3 regions of the Virgibacillus sp. M23 genome follow, and region 2 is predicted to be linked to each of the others. Evidence: predicted binding sites of a transcription regulator. Region 2 holds the regulator's gene; each other region holds the start of a gene.
What was found. The regulator CtsR, encoded in region 2, represses protease genes until heat stress. The targets are predictions, from matches to a motif close to ATGGTCAATAAAGGTCAAACA.
Positions count from the first base shown of each region.

Region 1: clpP (ATP-dependent Clp endopeptidase proteolytic subunit ClpP) is a predicted target of CtsR. The motif match lies at 3,194-3,214, and genes of this name have one in related genera.
Region 3: RVS70_RS14220 (ATP-dependent Clp protease ATP-binding subunit) is a predicted target of CtsR. The motif match lies at 2,244-2,264, and genes of this name have one in related genera.

Region 1 is NZ_JAWDHA010000012.1:56,554-61,376, forward strand. Features, by position in the region: gene erm (23S ribosomal RNA methyltransferase Erm) at 262-1,119, shown strand; gene RVS70_RS07195 (cytochrome P450) at 1,285-2,544, opposite strand; tRNA gene RVS70_RS07200 (tRNA-Arg) at 2,977-3,049, opposite strand; gene clpP (ATP-dependent Clp endopeptidase proteolytic subunit ClpP) at 3,275-3,862, shown strand; gene RVS70_RS07210 (HPr family phosphocarrier protein) at 3,907-4,161, opposite strand; gene whiA (DNA-binding protein WhiA) at 4,325-4,823, opposite strand, start outside.
Region 2 is NZ_JAWDHA010000017.1:64,316-69,138, reverse strand. Features, by position in the region: gene RVS70_RS09200 (MgtC/SapB family protein) at 3-650, shown strand; gene RVS70_RS09195 (CtsR family transcriptional regulator) at 875-1,342, shown strand; gene RVS70_RS09190 (UvrB/UvrC motif-containing protein) at 1,355-1,903, shown strand; gene RVS70_RS09185 (protein arginine kinase) at 1,900-2,964, shown strand; gene clpC (ATP-dependent protease ATP-binding subunit ClpC) at 2,983-4,823, shown strand, end outside.
Region 3 is NZ_JAWDHA010000038.1:1,026-5,848, forward strand. Features, by position in the region: gene pdaA (delta-lactam-biosynthetic de-N-acetylase) at 1-34, shown strand, start outside; gene mbcS (acyl-CoA synthetase MbcS) at 395-1,975, shown strand; gene RVS70_RS14220 (ATP-dependent Clp protease ATP-binding subunit) at 2,346-4,469, shown strand.

The DNA of each region.
Region 1 (4,823 bases), on a different contig from region 2:
CATTTTTAACAATCTTCATTACTATATTTTATTAATAAAATGAGAGGAAGGACTGATTATACAATCTTTCCTTTTTATTTATATGAGAAATTGCTTTAGCTCTTTAAATAAGAAGGCTCATTTTGTGCTGATTAGTTTTTTTACAATATCTCATTCTGCATAATGATGCATTCCGTTTACTGGAAGCTACAGACGCCTATGTCTGTGGCTTTTTTGCATTCAGAGCCGAATGCAAATATTTTAAGAAAGGACTGTTAAATCATGGCAAGAAGCAGGAAGAGATATCAGCATAAAAAATCGTCTACTGGAACTCCATCAAATTTCAGTGGGAAGCATTTCATTCACAATAAGCGTTTAATAAATGATATTGTAAATATTGCTCGTATTTCAAAAAGCGACCTTGTATTAGATTTAGGAGCTGGAAAAGGAGCAATTACTAGTATTTTAAGCTCCCGAGCAAGAAAGGTTCTCGCTATAGAATACGATTCAAACTTCATAAAGAAATTAAAACAACTTGAAATGAAAAACACTATAATCATAAAGCAAGACATATTACGTATTTCATTACCTCAAGAGCCATTTGTAGTTGTTTCGAATATTCCATATGCTATTACAACGCCGATTATGAAAATGTTTCTTAATAAACCTTCAAGCGGTTTTCAAAGTGGGGTTATTGTAATGGAAAATGGTGTAGCTAAAAGATTTACATCAAATTTTGTGAAGGAATCATATGTGATCGCTTGGAAAATGTGGTTTGATATTCAGTATGTTAAAGGAATTTCTAGGAGAAATTTTTCCCCGCCACCAAAAGTTGATTCCGCTGTGATTAAAATAAATAGAAAGGCGAAACCGATTGTACCTATTAGCGATTATTTAATCTTCTGGGGACTAGCTGATTATGCACTTAAACATCCACAATATCCTATCGAGATTGCATTAAAAGGTATATTTACACCACCGCAAATGAAGCATTTAAAAAGAAATCTTCAAATAAATAATGAAACTCCAGTTGCATCTTTAACGGAACTGCAATGGGGTTCCCTATTTGAAACAATGATAAAGTATGTTCCAAAATCCAGATGGCCAAAGATAAAAAAAGCGAAATTAAACCATTTTTAAAATCTACTTACAAAAGGTTGTGGAATGAGGATTCCTTTTTACTTCTCATTCCACCCATTAATCCGCATATTTCATATCTCAATAGGAGACAATTAACCATTAATTGACTGTTCGCCCTCTATACATAGCCTCTCACTATAACCGCAATTAGAATAGAAAATGGATTTATTCTCTCTTGCTAATGTTTTTTATCACCATTTTACTACGGGGAATACTTGGCATGCTAACCATACTAAAACTTAAATCTTGATCAGGAACATCATAGTTTATTCGATTTACTAGATAATCAAGGCTTACTTTCATTATCTCTATGGTCACCCACTCACCAGCACACCGATGCCCCATAAAATAATCTCCCCCACCTTGTGGAATAAAGTCAAATAAGCCACCATCCCATGTAGTAAACCGATCAGGGTTGAACACATCAGGGTTCTCCCAAATGTTTGGATCGTGATTGGTACCATAAAGATCTAGTAAGGTTAACGTACCTTCTTCAAATTTATACCCTTTCCAAATGAAATCGTTTTTTACCAGTCCGGCGACAAAAGGAAAAAATGGATAGAATCGCCGAACTTCTTGTATGAACTTCAGAGAATATTTCTCATCACTCCTTTCAAGCTTCTTCGTTTCGTTTGGATAATGATAAACTGTTAAAGCAATAAAATTGATGAATATAGCAATCGCTACAAGTGGCCGTAAGATATTAATCACTTCTACAGCAACTGTATCTGTATCAAGAGAATTCCCATATGGATCGTGATACCTAATAAATTTGTACAAAATACTATTTTCAGATACATTCACTTTTCCATCACGAATCTCTTCAACGAGTTTCCCTACCCACTTTTCTATACGATTTCTAGCATTCCTTCCTAGCCAATGGGTGGGGCCAATAGCTGCTACTGACTCGAACATTGCCCCTAAATCTTTCGTTACCCCTTTTACTTTATTTGCTGACACGGGTATACTTATCCATTCGCAGGCTGTTCTGCACATAATTTCCTTAACTTCTTCATAAAAAATAACCTTATCCATTTGCACCCATTTATCTACCGCTAACTTCCATTGTTTTCTTATAATTCCAGTCAATCTGTCCAGTTCATTGGAAGACATGATCGACATAAACATTTCCTTACGTTGTCTATGGGCTTGTCCATCTAAAGCCTGAACTCCATTCTTACCGAATAATGTTTGTACTGCCCGATTAGGAGCTGCATCTTTTCTTTTAAATTTCTCGTTGTCATAAAATATTTCTGCTGCTTCTTTACCTCCCATGCAAATCGCTTTTTTTCCAACTAGCCTTGTCTCGAAAATATCACAACTAAAAATTTGACGTCTATTTAAGATATACCTATATCCTTCTCTTATAAGACTTAAAGTATGATCTATTCCTTCTTCTCGAGGTATTTGACTTCTATACGACATATGATCCAACTCCATTTTCGAGTAATGATCTTAATTTTTGTAGATTATCCCCGGTTTATTCGCAAAAATACAAGGACAATCGTTCGTGAAGGTATGACACAGCTTCTACTTATTAAGATTAAAGGTAACTACGCTTGCTTGAATACATGTGCAACTAAGACACACGCAGGAATTAAAAAGACAAGGCTTCCGCGGACTGCACTCGTCCGGCTGTAGTGAAAATCAACTGTATTCCACTATTAACATATAAATTATTCTATATTTAATAGGCTGGATGGTTAATGAAATTGACTTCATTTAAATCTTAATCTGTTTCTAACTGAAAAAATTGCAAAAAATATTGCAAACAAAAAACACGTATAAATCTTGATACTTCAAGATTTATACGTGTTTTATTACTTATTTTATTATCTTCTTCTACGATCATAATTACGCGCCCGGAGGGATTCGAACCCCCGACTCACGGTACCGGAAACCGTTGCTCTATCCCCTGAGCTACGGGCGCATGTACTATTCACTAATTAAGACACATAGAATATTATAACGTCATATTAGTAGTTACACAAGTATTTTTAGTTATCATAGGTTTATTTTTGACAATTATGGGAATGATGGAAGTGTATTTTCATTGGTTACGAGTTAAACTTTTTGTTTGACCTTTTTTGACCTATTAGTTATGATAAATATATCCGATCTAATGGATATTCGAATAGATAAGGGAGGATTTTACATGAATTTAATACCTACAGTTATTGAACAAACAAATCGTGGAGAGCGTGCCTACGATATTTACTCACGCTTACTAAAAGATCGTATCATTATGCTAGGGAGTGCCATCGATGATAATGTGGCAAATTCCATTGTAGCACAATTACTATTCCTTGAAGCAGAGGATCCAGGAAAAGATATCTCGTTATACATTAATTCACCAGGTGGATCTATCACTGCTGGTATGGCTATATATGATACCATGCAATTTATTAAATCTGACGTCTCCACAATCTGCACAGGGATGGCAGCATCTATGGGTGCATTCTTACTTGCAGCAGGTGAAAAAGGGAAACGCTTTGCATTACCAAACAGTGAAGTTATGATTCACCAACCGCTTGGAGGGACACAAGGCCAAGCTACAGACATTGAAATTCACGCACGTAGAATCATCCAAATGCGTGAAAAAATTAATGAAATTCTTTCAGAGCGTACTGGTCAACCAATAGATGTTATCGAGCGAGATACAGATCGCGATAATTTTATGTCAGCTCATAAATCTGTTGAGTATGGTCTGATTGATAAAATAATGGAACGTAAACCAGAATAGTTTTATTCAAAAAATCCCTTTCACAAAAAGAAAGGGATTTTTTATTACTTTTTGGCAACAAAGGAAGTAAGTTGTGACAATGCTGCTTCTTCATCTGCTCCTTCTGCGATCAACGTAATCTGTTCTCCAGTAGTTATCGCTAAGCTCATCAAGCCCATGATACTCTTTGCATTCACTTTTTTACCATTTTTCTCAAGAAATATATGAGATGTATATCGGTTAGCCTCCTGTACAAATTCTGCTGCAGGTCTCGCTTGTAAGCCAGTTGTCAGTTCCACCTTAATTGACCTCTCAACCAAATACCTCATCCTCCCCTTAAATGAAAACGCTATCAAATATTACATAAATAGAACGAAATATGGTGATTCAGTGGAATTTCCCACTGAATCACGAAGGGCTACATTAAACTACAAGATTTTAAATTATCCGTATTATATCATGAATGGTAATCAAATTAAACAATTACTGTAAAACTTCACCTTTTTTAATTTTTTCAGCAAAAGCATCGATTTTTTTCAAGCGATGGTTTACACCTGATTTTGATATTTTACCACTTGTAACTAATTCACCAAGCTCCTTTAGGGAGACATCCTGATGTTTTACACGTAAAACTGCGATTTCCCTGAGTTTTTCCGGTAACTGATCTAAACCAACTGTACGTTCAATTAGGTTAATGTTTTCTATTTGACGAAATGCTGCACCAATCGTTTTATTTAAATTAGCCGTTTCACAATTAACAAGTCGATTAACAGAGTTTCTCATATCACGCACAATTCGTACATCCTCAAACTTAAATAAAGCATTATGTGCACCGATAATGCTAAGAAATTCCGTAATCTTTTCTGCTTCTTTCATATATACGATATATCCATTTTTCCTTTCCAGCTTACGAGCATGTAAATCAAACGCATTAAGTAAATCACAAAGTGCATCATTATGCTCCTGATAAAAGTTAAATACT
Region 2 (4,823 bases):
TTATGTTACGTGTATTAATTGCGTTAGTTCTTTCTGGGTTAATTGGATTTGAAAGAGAAGTAAAGAATCATTCAGCCGGTTTTCGCACACATATCTTAGTTGGGGTCGGAGCCTGTTTAATGATGCTACTTTCCTTATTTGGATTTGAGTCATTTATGGAGTATGATAACGTTCGATTCGATCCTGCGAGAATACCATCCTATGTAATAAGCGGGATAGGTTTTCTGGGAGCAGGAACAATTATTGTTTATGGTGGCGCAATTCGCGGTTTAACAACTGCTGCTTCCATATGGACAGTTGCTGGTATAGGGCTTGTGGTTGGTGCCGGCATGTACGCAGCTGCTGTTTTTACGACATTTATCATTTTACTAAGTTTAATTTTTCTTAATAATTTTGAGCGACTATTTACAAAGGGGGGGACTTCCCACTTAATTGAGATTGTCACCTTACCCGATCTAAAGGTGAATGAGCTTGTTTCAGCGTTGGAAAAATTCGATTTAACCATAAAAAAAGTAGAGATTATTAAAATAGAAAACGACTTGCGAAATATTTTTATTAAAATAGAAAGAAAGCCAGATCTAGATCGAATTTCTTTATTTGAGGAAATTTCTAAAGTAGATCATGTGAAAAATATATCTGAGCTTAAGTAAATGGGGCTGCTAGAAGAACTTTACAACATATAATATGGTGTAAGGTTCTTTTTTTAATAGAAGAAATGATAGAGATCTCGTTCATTCATAGGTTTCGTAATGGTGATTTTTGTCTAGAATAAACATAGAACAAGGTATTTGCATCTTCTCGATTTTGACGTATAATAAAGGTAAAGTCAAAGATAGTCAAAGTCAAAGGATGCAGCTAAAAAGGGGGTGGGCATATGAGTAATATTTCAGATGTGATAGAAAATTATTTAAAACAGATACTTCAGGCTAAAGGAAAAAATGTGATTGAAATTAAACGAAGCGAGATCGCTGATCAATTTCAATGTGTCCCCTCACAGATAAATTATGTGATTAATACGCGCTTTACTGTGGAAAAAGGATATATAGTGGAGAGTAAACGTGGTGGTGGTGGATATATTCGTATTATGCGAGTAATTCATCAAGATAAATCAGAATTAATCAATGAAATAATTGAAATGATTAATCCAACAGTTTCTCAACAAAAATCTGTCGATGTGTTAGAAAGGCTATTGGAAGAAAATCTTATTACAGAACGCGAAGCAAAAATTATGCTGAGTGCTATTGATAGAAATACACTCGCATTTCAATTGCCGTTACGAGATGAAATTCGTGCGCGCATACTTACAACGATGCTGAATACGCTAAAGTATTTGAATAAGTAGGGGGGAATGCAAATGGAATGCCAGGAATGTCATGAACGACCTGCTACACTGCACTTTACACAATTGATTCAGGGACAAAAGATGGAAGTGCATGTATGTAAAGTTTGTGCAAAAGAAAAAGGATATTTGACATATCCAGAAGATGGATATTCATTGCATAATTTACTTTCTGGGCTCTTTAACTTTGATACATCAAATATGGCGGGACCTCAAGGGTCAGCCTATCAGCAAGTAAAAGAGCTACAGTGTCCTAAATGTGAAATGACCTTCTCGGAATTCAAACAAATAGGGAAATTTGGATGTGCGCTTTGCTACGAAACGTTTAATCATCGTCTGGACCCTATTTTCCGACGAGTACATGCTGGTAATACAAAGCATAGCGGAAAAATCCCTAAACGCCAAGGTGGGGATTTGCATAAGAAGAAGCAAGCAGAAGAATTAAAAGTAAAACTAAAAACGCTGGTGGAGAATGAGGAATTTGAAGAGGCTGCTAAAATAAGAGATAAAATTAAAGCGTTAAATCATGCGCAAGATGATTCGGGAGCAGGTGATCATACATGACACTACAGCAATTTATGAATAAGGCTATTAGCCCTTGGATGAGGGAGGAAGGACCAGATAGCGATATTGTACTAAGTAGTCGTATTCGCCTTGCAAGGAACTTTGCAAATATTGCTTATCCAATTCTTGCTGAGCCAAATCAATTAGAAGAAATAAGGAATTTCTTTAAAGAGAAATATGAAAATCAGTCATTTAGCGAGTATAAGAATATTTCCTTTATTTCTATCCGGGACTTATCAGCAGTTGAGAAACGCGTATTAGTAGAAAAACATTTAATCAGCCCATTATTGGCAAAGCACTCAGAGTCAGCTGCAACACTTATTTCTGAGAATGAACAGGTGTCCTTGATGATCAACGAGGAAGATCATATTCGTTTGCAACTGTACTTTCCAGGATTTCAATTATCTAAGGCGTTGCAAAAGGCATTTGAATTTGATGATTGGTTAGAAGAAAAAATTAATTATGCCTTTGATGAAACAAGAGGATACCTTACGAGCTGCCCTACTAATGTAGGTACTGGGATGCGTGCATCTGTCATGATGCATCTACCAGCTCTTGTTTTAACAAAACAAATAAATCGTATGATACCTGCCATTAATCAGTTAGGGCTTGTAGTCCGCGGTATTTATGGAGAAGGTAGTGAAGCGCAAGGTAATATTTTTCAAATATCTAATCAAATTACACTTGGAAAATCAGAAGAAGATATTGTGGAGGATTTACAAAGTGTCGTAAAACAGCTCATAGAGCATGAAAGATATGCTAGAAAACAATTAATGGAGCAATCAAGTGACAAAATGGAGGATAGAATTTATCGTTCCTTTGGTGTTTTGGAATATGCTAGGATCATGGAGTCGAAAGAAGCTGCTAAATGCTTATCTAATGTACGCCTAGGAATTGATTTAGGCCTTGTGAAAAATGTTTCACGAAATATCCTCAATGAATTAATGATACTTACTCAGCCAGGATTCCTACAACAATATGCCAAAAAGACATTGACAGCGAATGAACGTGATATATTACGAGCATCACTTATTCGCCAACGTTTACAATTAGAGAAATAGATAGGAGGAATTTTTTATATGATGTTTGGACGTTTTACAGAAAGAGCACAAAAGGTGTTAGCTTTATCTCAAGAAGAAGCCGTACGATTAGGCCATAATAATATTGGTACAGAACATATCCTCCTTGGACTTGTACGTGAAGGAGAGGGGATTGCGGCAAAAGCATTGCAATCTTTAGGGCTGGAAATTTCAAAAATACAAGAAGAGGTTGAAAAGCTAATTGGTGTTGGCAAACAACCGATGCAGTCAATACATTATACACCCCGTGCCAAAAAGGTTGTGGAGCTATCTCAGGATGAAGCAAGAAAGCTTGGCCACTCCTATGTAGGTACAGAGCATATATTGCTTGGTCTTATTCGTGAAGGAGAAGGTGTTGCTGCTCGTGTATTAAATAATTTAGGTGTTAGCCTAAATAAAGCTAGACAACAAGTGCTACAATTGCTTGGAAGTAATGAATCCCAGGCTAACAGACAGGGGCGCGGTCAACAATCTAATGCAAACACGCCGACGCTTGATTCACTTGCTCGTGATTTAACGGTAAGTGCGAAAGAAGGTAATATTGACCCCGTTATTGGCCGTAGCAAAGAAATTGAGCGCGTTATTCAAGTGTTAAGTCGTAGAACTAAGAATAATCCAGTTTTAATTGGTGAACCAGGTGTAGGTAAGACTGCCGTAGCCGAAGGGCTTGCACAGCAAATTATTAATAACGAAGTGCCAGAGACATTACGAGACAAACGAGTGATGACACTGGATATGGGTACAGTTGTAGCGGGAACAAAATATCGTGGAGAATTTGAAGATCGATTAAAGAAGGTTATGGAAGAGATTCGCCAGGCTGGAAATATTATACTGTTTATTGATGAGTTGCATACATTAATTGGCGCAGGAGGGGCTGAAGGTGCGATTGATGCATCAAATATTCTAAAACCCTCATTAGCCCGTGGGGAGCTTCAGTGTATTGGAGCTACAACGCTTGACGAGTACCGTAAATATATTGAAAAAGATGCAGCGCTAGAACGTAGATTTCAACCTATACAGGTAGATGAACCGACGTTAGAGGAAACCGTCCAAATTTTAAATGGTTTACGTGATCGTTATGAAGCACATCATCGCGTGACGATAACCGATGAAGCGATTGAAGCAGCTGCAAGTCTATCTGATCGTTATATTACAGACCGCTTTTTACCAGATAAAGCTATCGACTTGATTGACGAGGCTGGATCGAAGGTACGCTTACGCTCCTACACGGTACCACCTAATTTAAAGGAACTAGAACAAAAGCTGGAAGAAGTAAGAAAAGAAAAGGATGCGGCTGTACAAAGTCAGGAATTTGAAAAAGCAGCATCGCTTCGTGATTCTGAACAACGACTTCGTGAAGAATTAGAAGAAACAAAGAATGAGTGGAAAGAAAAGCAGGGACAAACCGATTCGGAAGTAACTATAGAAGATATTGCTAGTGTCGTTTCTACATGGACTGGTGTACCGGTTTCTAAATTGACAAAGGATGAAAGCGAACGATTGCTGAATATGGAAGATACGCTTCATAATCGTGTGATTGGTCAAGAAGAAGCTGTGAATGCAATTTCGAAAGCTATCAGAAGAGCTCGTGCAGGCTTAAAAGATCCAAAACGTCCGATAGGTTCTTTTATCTTCTTAGGACCAACAGGTGTAGGGAAAACGGAACTTGCTCGAGCACTAGCCGAAGCAATGTTTGCTGATGAGGATGCTATGATTCGTATTGACATGTCAGAGTATATGGAAAAACATGCTACGTCTCGTTTGGTAGGTTCACCTCCTGGTTATGTTGGCTATGATGAAGGTGGTCAGCTTACAGAAAAGGTTCGTAGAAAGCCATATTC
Region 3 (4,823 bases), on a different contig from region 2:
GGATCAATTACCAAAAGCAATCTATGGGCTATAAGTCAGCTTAAATAGATATTCTATAAAATACAGTGAATAGAAATGCGAACGTCGGTAGAGAGAGTAACAGAGGCGATGCTTCGTCGTTAGTAAAGTTACTCAAAGGAGCCTGAACCATTACCCACGAAAATCAGCTGCTTAGAAGAAAGCTGAGACAGACGTTCTATATAAAAATAATAAGATTAGTGGGTAAGGTCATCGACGGGTGATCTTATCCACTCACTAATTAATGTTTCACTTTATCATTGACTTTTGAGGTAGTTATTTTTGTTCCTACTCAGATCGTAACTTAATAATATTTTATTTATAATTTTCCAAACTTTTGATATACTGATGAAAAGCATACAAGGAGTTGGACATTATGAATAAAGAAGATCTGATTGCTCCATATAATTATAATATTGTCATGGAAATGGAACGTCATGCAAATGACCCAACTAAAGTTGCCTTGATTTGGGAAAATGAAGGTGGAGTTCATAAGGAAATTACATATAGTGAATTAATGCGGAATGTAAATAAAATTGGAAACGCTTTCTTGGAGAGTGGCTTGCAAAAAGGAGACAAAATTCTTGTGATGATACCTCGCTTGGTAAAAGCTTATGAGGTCTATTTAGCAGCTCTTAAAACAGGAATCATTATTATTCCAAGCTCAGAAATGCTGAAGACAAAGGATTTACAGTATCGTGTTACACATGGAGGGGTTCGTGGAGTTGTAAGTTATTATCCGTATGTTGAACAATATTATGGTATTAGCGAATATGATCAGTTACAAAAAATTGTAATTGGTGAGCCTGTGGATGGTTGGCTTTTTCTTGAAGGATTAATGGAAGATGCATCAGATCAATTAGAATTGGCATTAACCTGTAAAGATGATATTGCGTTTTTACCGTATACGTCAGGAACAACTGGCAATCCCAAAGGTGTAGTGCATACACATGGCTGGGGATATGCTCATCTGAAAACAGCTGCAAAAAACTGGCTAGCAATAAACGAAGGAGATAAGGTTTGGGCAACAGCTGGTCCAGGATGGCAGAAATGGGTTTGGAGCCCATTATTATCTGTGTTAGGTTCAGGAGCAACAGGATTTATTTATCATGGAAAATTTGACGCGGAAAAATATCTACAGTTACTGCAGGAACAAGAAATTAATGTACTTTGCTGCACACCTACGGAATACCGAATCATGGCAAAACTCGACAATTTGGAAGAATACGAGCTTCCTGCCTTACATAGTGCTGTTTCGGCTGGTGAGCCATTGAATGTGGAGGTAATCAATACATTTCAGCATTATTTTAATGTAACGGTTCGTGATGGGTATGGACAAACGGAGAACACATTACTACTTGGATTTATGAAGAATATGGATGTGAGACCAGGGTCAATGGGAAAACCAACTCCGGGTAATGAGGTCGATATTATTGATGAAAATGGTATTCCCGTTCAAGTTGGGGAGATTGGCGATATTGCAGTAAAGCTCGATTGCCCAGCCTTGTTTCGAGAGTATTATCAAGATACAGAACGGACTTCTATGTCAAGACGTGGCGATTACTATGTGACAGGAGATCAGGCTTCTAAGGATGAGGAAGGTTATTTCTGGTTTGAAGGAAGAAGCGATGATATCATTATTAGTTCAGGATATACAATTGGTCCTTTTGAAGTAGAGGATGCATTGGTTAAGCATCCATCTGTCCAAGAATGTGCTGTTGTAGCAAGTCCCGATGAAATACGGGGGAACATTGTAAAAGCCTTTGTGGTGTTACGTCAATCTCAAGCAATAGGATCAGAGTTAGTCAAGGAGTTGCAAGAGCATGTTAAAACTTTAACTGGTCCATATAAATATCCAAGAGAAATTGAATTTATTGATGAATTACCAAAGACTACTTCTGGGAAAACAAGAAGAGTTGAATTACGTAATCGAGAAAAATTCAAGGTAAATGAATAGAAATGGTTAAAGAGGGCTCATATGCTCTCTTTTTTGTAGTCTAGGAAATTATAAAAGGAGTCAGCTGTCCAGAAACTAGGCGATTTCACGAATCGCCCTTTGATAAGTCATCATTGACTCGCAAGCACTCTCCGCTGGCTCGCTCCAGTCGCTACGTTTCTAATCGGGTGCTTTCGCTTTTGTTCCTTCGCATAGCCATGTTTTATAAACTCATTTATGTGGGAATGTTACTAGTGAGCATCGTAAAAAAAATTAATCAAAATGCTTGAAAGTCAAAAAAGGTCAGAGTATAATAATAGTCAAAGGTCAAATATAGTCAAAGTCAAACTTTTAATGATTACAATAAACATATTTCTAAGGAGGAATGGAAATGCTTTGTCAAAACTGTAAACAAAACGAAGCTAGCATTAATGTTGCAATGAATATCAATAGTCAGCATATGCAAATGCACCTATGTAATGAATGCTTTCGTGAAATCCAAGGGCAAATGATGAATTCCAATGACTTCTTCTCACAATCCCCATTTGAACATATGAATGGTTTTCAAGCGAATGGATCTCCGAAAATGGGGACAAGAACAAAACAAAAAAACGGAAACCGAGGTAATGGATTAATTGATCAGCTTGCAAAAAACGTAACACATGCAGCAAGGGCTGGTTTGATTGATCCGGTAATCGGCAGAGATAAAGAAGTCAAACGAGTTGTTGAAACTTTAAATCGTAGAAATAAAAATAATCCCGTATTAATAGGAGAGCCTGGTGTTGGTAAAACTGCGATTGCAGAAGGCTTGGCACTTAAAATTACAGAAGGAGATGTGCCTACAAAATTAATCAATAAAGAAATTTATATGCTAGATGTGGCATCACTTGTTGCTAATACGGGTGTTCGTGGTCAATTTGAAGAACGTATGAAACAATTAATTAACGAATTACAAGAACGTCAAGATGTTATCTTATTTGTTGATGAAATACACCTATTAGTTGGAGCAGGCACTGCAGAAAGCTCGCAAATGGATGCAGGAAATATTTTAAAACCTGCACTAGCCAGAGGTGAATTACAATTAATTGGTGCTACAACATTAAAAGAATATCGTCAAATTGAGAAAGATGCGGCACTAGAACGTAGATTACAGCCCATCATTGTAAAAGAACCTTCAAGTGAAGAAGCAGTTCAGATATTACAGGGTATTAAGGATCGTTATGAGAAATTCCATGAGGTTCGTTATTCTGATGAAGCTATTCGGGCATTTGTAACACTTTCAAAACGATATATTCAAGATCGTTACTTGCCTGATAAAGCGATTGATTTGATGGATGAAGTTGGTTCACGTTTGAATCTAGCTAATGCTTCGAAAGACTCTGATACAATAAACCAACGATTAGAAGAAATTATTAAAGAGAAAGAAGAAGCTGCTGAAAGAGAAGATTATGAACGTGCTGCAAATTTAAGATATCAAGAAATACAGTTGCAAAAACAACTAGATAAAGCGAAAGATGAAGAACAAATTATCGATGTAGATATTTCCGATATTCAATTGATTGTTGAAGAAAAAACTGGGATACCTGTTACAAAGCTTCAAGCTGATGAACAAGAAAAAATGAAAAACATTGGTGAAAACCTAAGTGCAAAAGTGATTGGACAAGATGTAGCTGTAGATAAAGTTGCCAAAGCGATTCGTCGTAGTCGAGCAGGCTTAAAATCAAATTATCGACCAATTGGTTCTTTCCTTTTCGTTGGACCAACTGGTGTTGGTAAAACAGAACTAACAAAAGCCTTAGCGGAAGAATTATTTGGCTCCAGAGATTCGTTAATCCGTCTTGATATGAGTGAGTATATGGAGAAACATGCTGTATCAAAAATCATTGGTTCACCTCCAGGCTATGTAGGTCATGAAGAAGCGGGTCAATTAACGGAAAAAGTACGTCGCAACCCATACTCCATTATTCTATTAGATGAAATAGAAAAAGCACATCCAGACGTACAAAACATGTTCCTACAAATTATGGAGGACGGTCATTTAACGGATTCGCAAGGAAGAACAGTTAGCTTTAAAGAAACTGTAATTATTATGACGAGCAATGCTGGAACAGGTGTTAAAACAGTGAATGTTGGTTTTAATAGGGAGTCCCATGAATCTGTATCTACGATGGAGAATCTGGGGGCATATTTCAAACCAGAATTTCTTAACCGCTTCGATGCGATTATTCAATTTAACGAACTAACCGAAGAAAACCTAATGCAAATTGTAGATCTTATGCTTGCTGATCTACAAAAAACAATCGAAGAAAATGATCTATCGATTACGATTACAAATGAAGCTAAACAAGAATTGGTTCGACTTGGCTATGACCGCCGTTTTGGCGCAAGACCTTTACGTAGAGTAATCCAAGATAAAATCGAAGATCAATTAACAGACTTAATATTGGAAGATGATAATGTTTCCAATGTAAAAGTAGACGTCTTCAATCAAGAAATTGTAGTGCAAAAGGCGTGAGTTAGATAAATGAAAAGGGGTTGGGACAAAATACAACTTCTTTACTCATAAATACGAATAATCATGTTTGTCAATAGGAAAATCATTGAAGCACCATGAAAAATATACTTGCTTTCGCGGGCACGGCCTCAGCAGCGATATATCGCACGCAGAAAAAGGGTTCTTCTTTTTCAAGGAGTCTCATATTACGGAGCTAATGAATTAGTTTAATCAAATAAACGAGCGATAATTAATTTAAATAATTATCGCTCGTTTTTTATTGTTTCTTAACTACATTTGTCCCAGCCTTCTCTTTGCCACATTTTCTGAAGATAAGTGTGTATTTCTCTTGGCAAACCTTTTATATCCTCTATT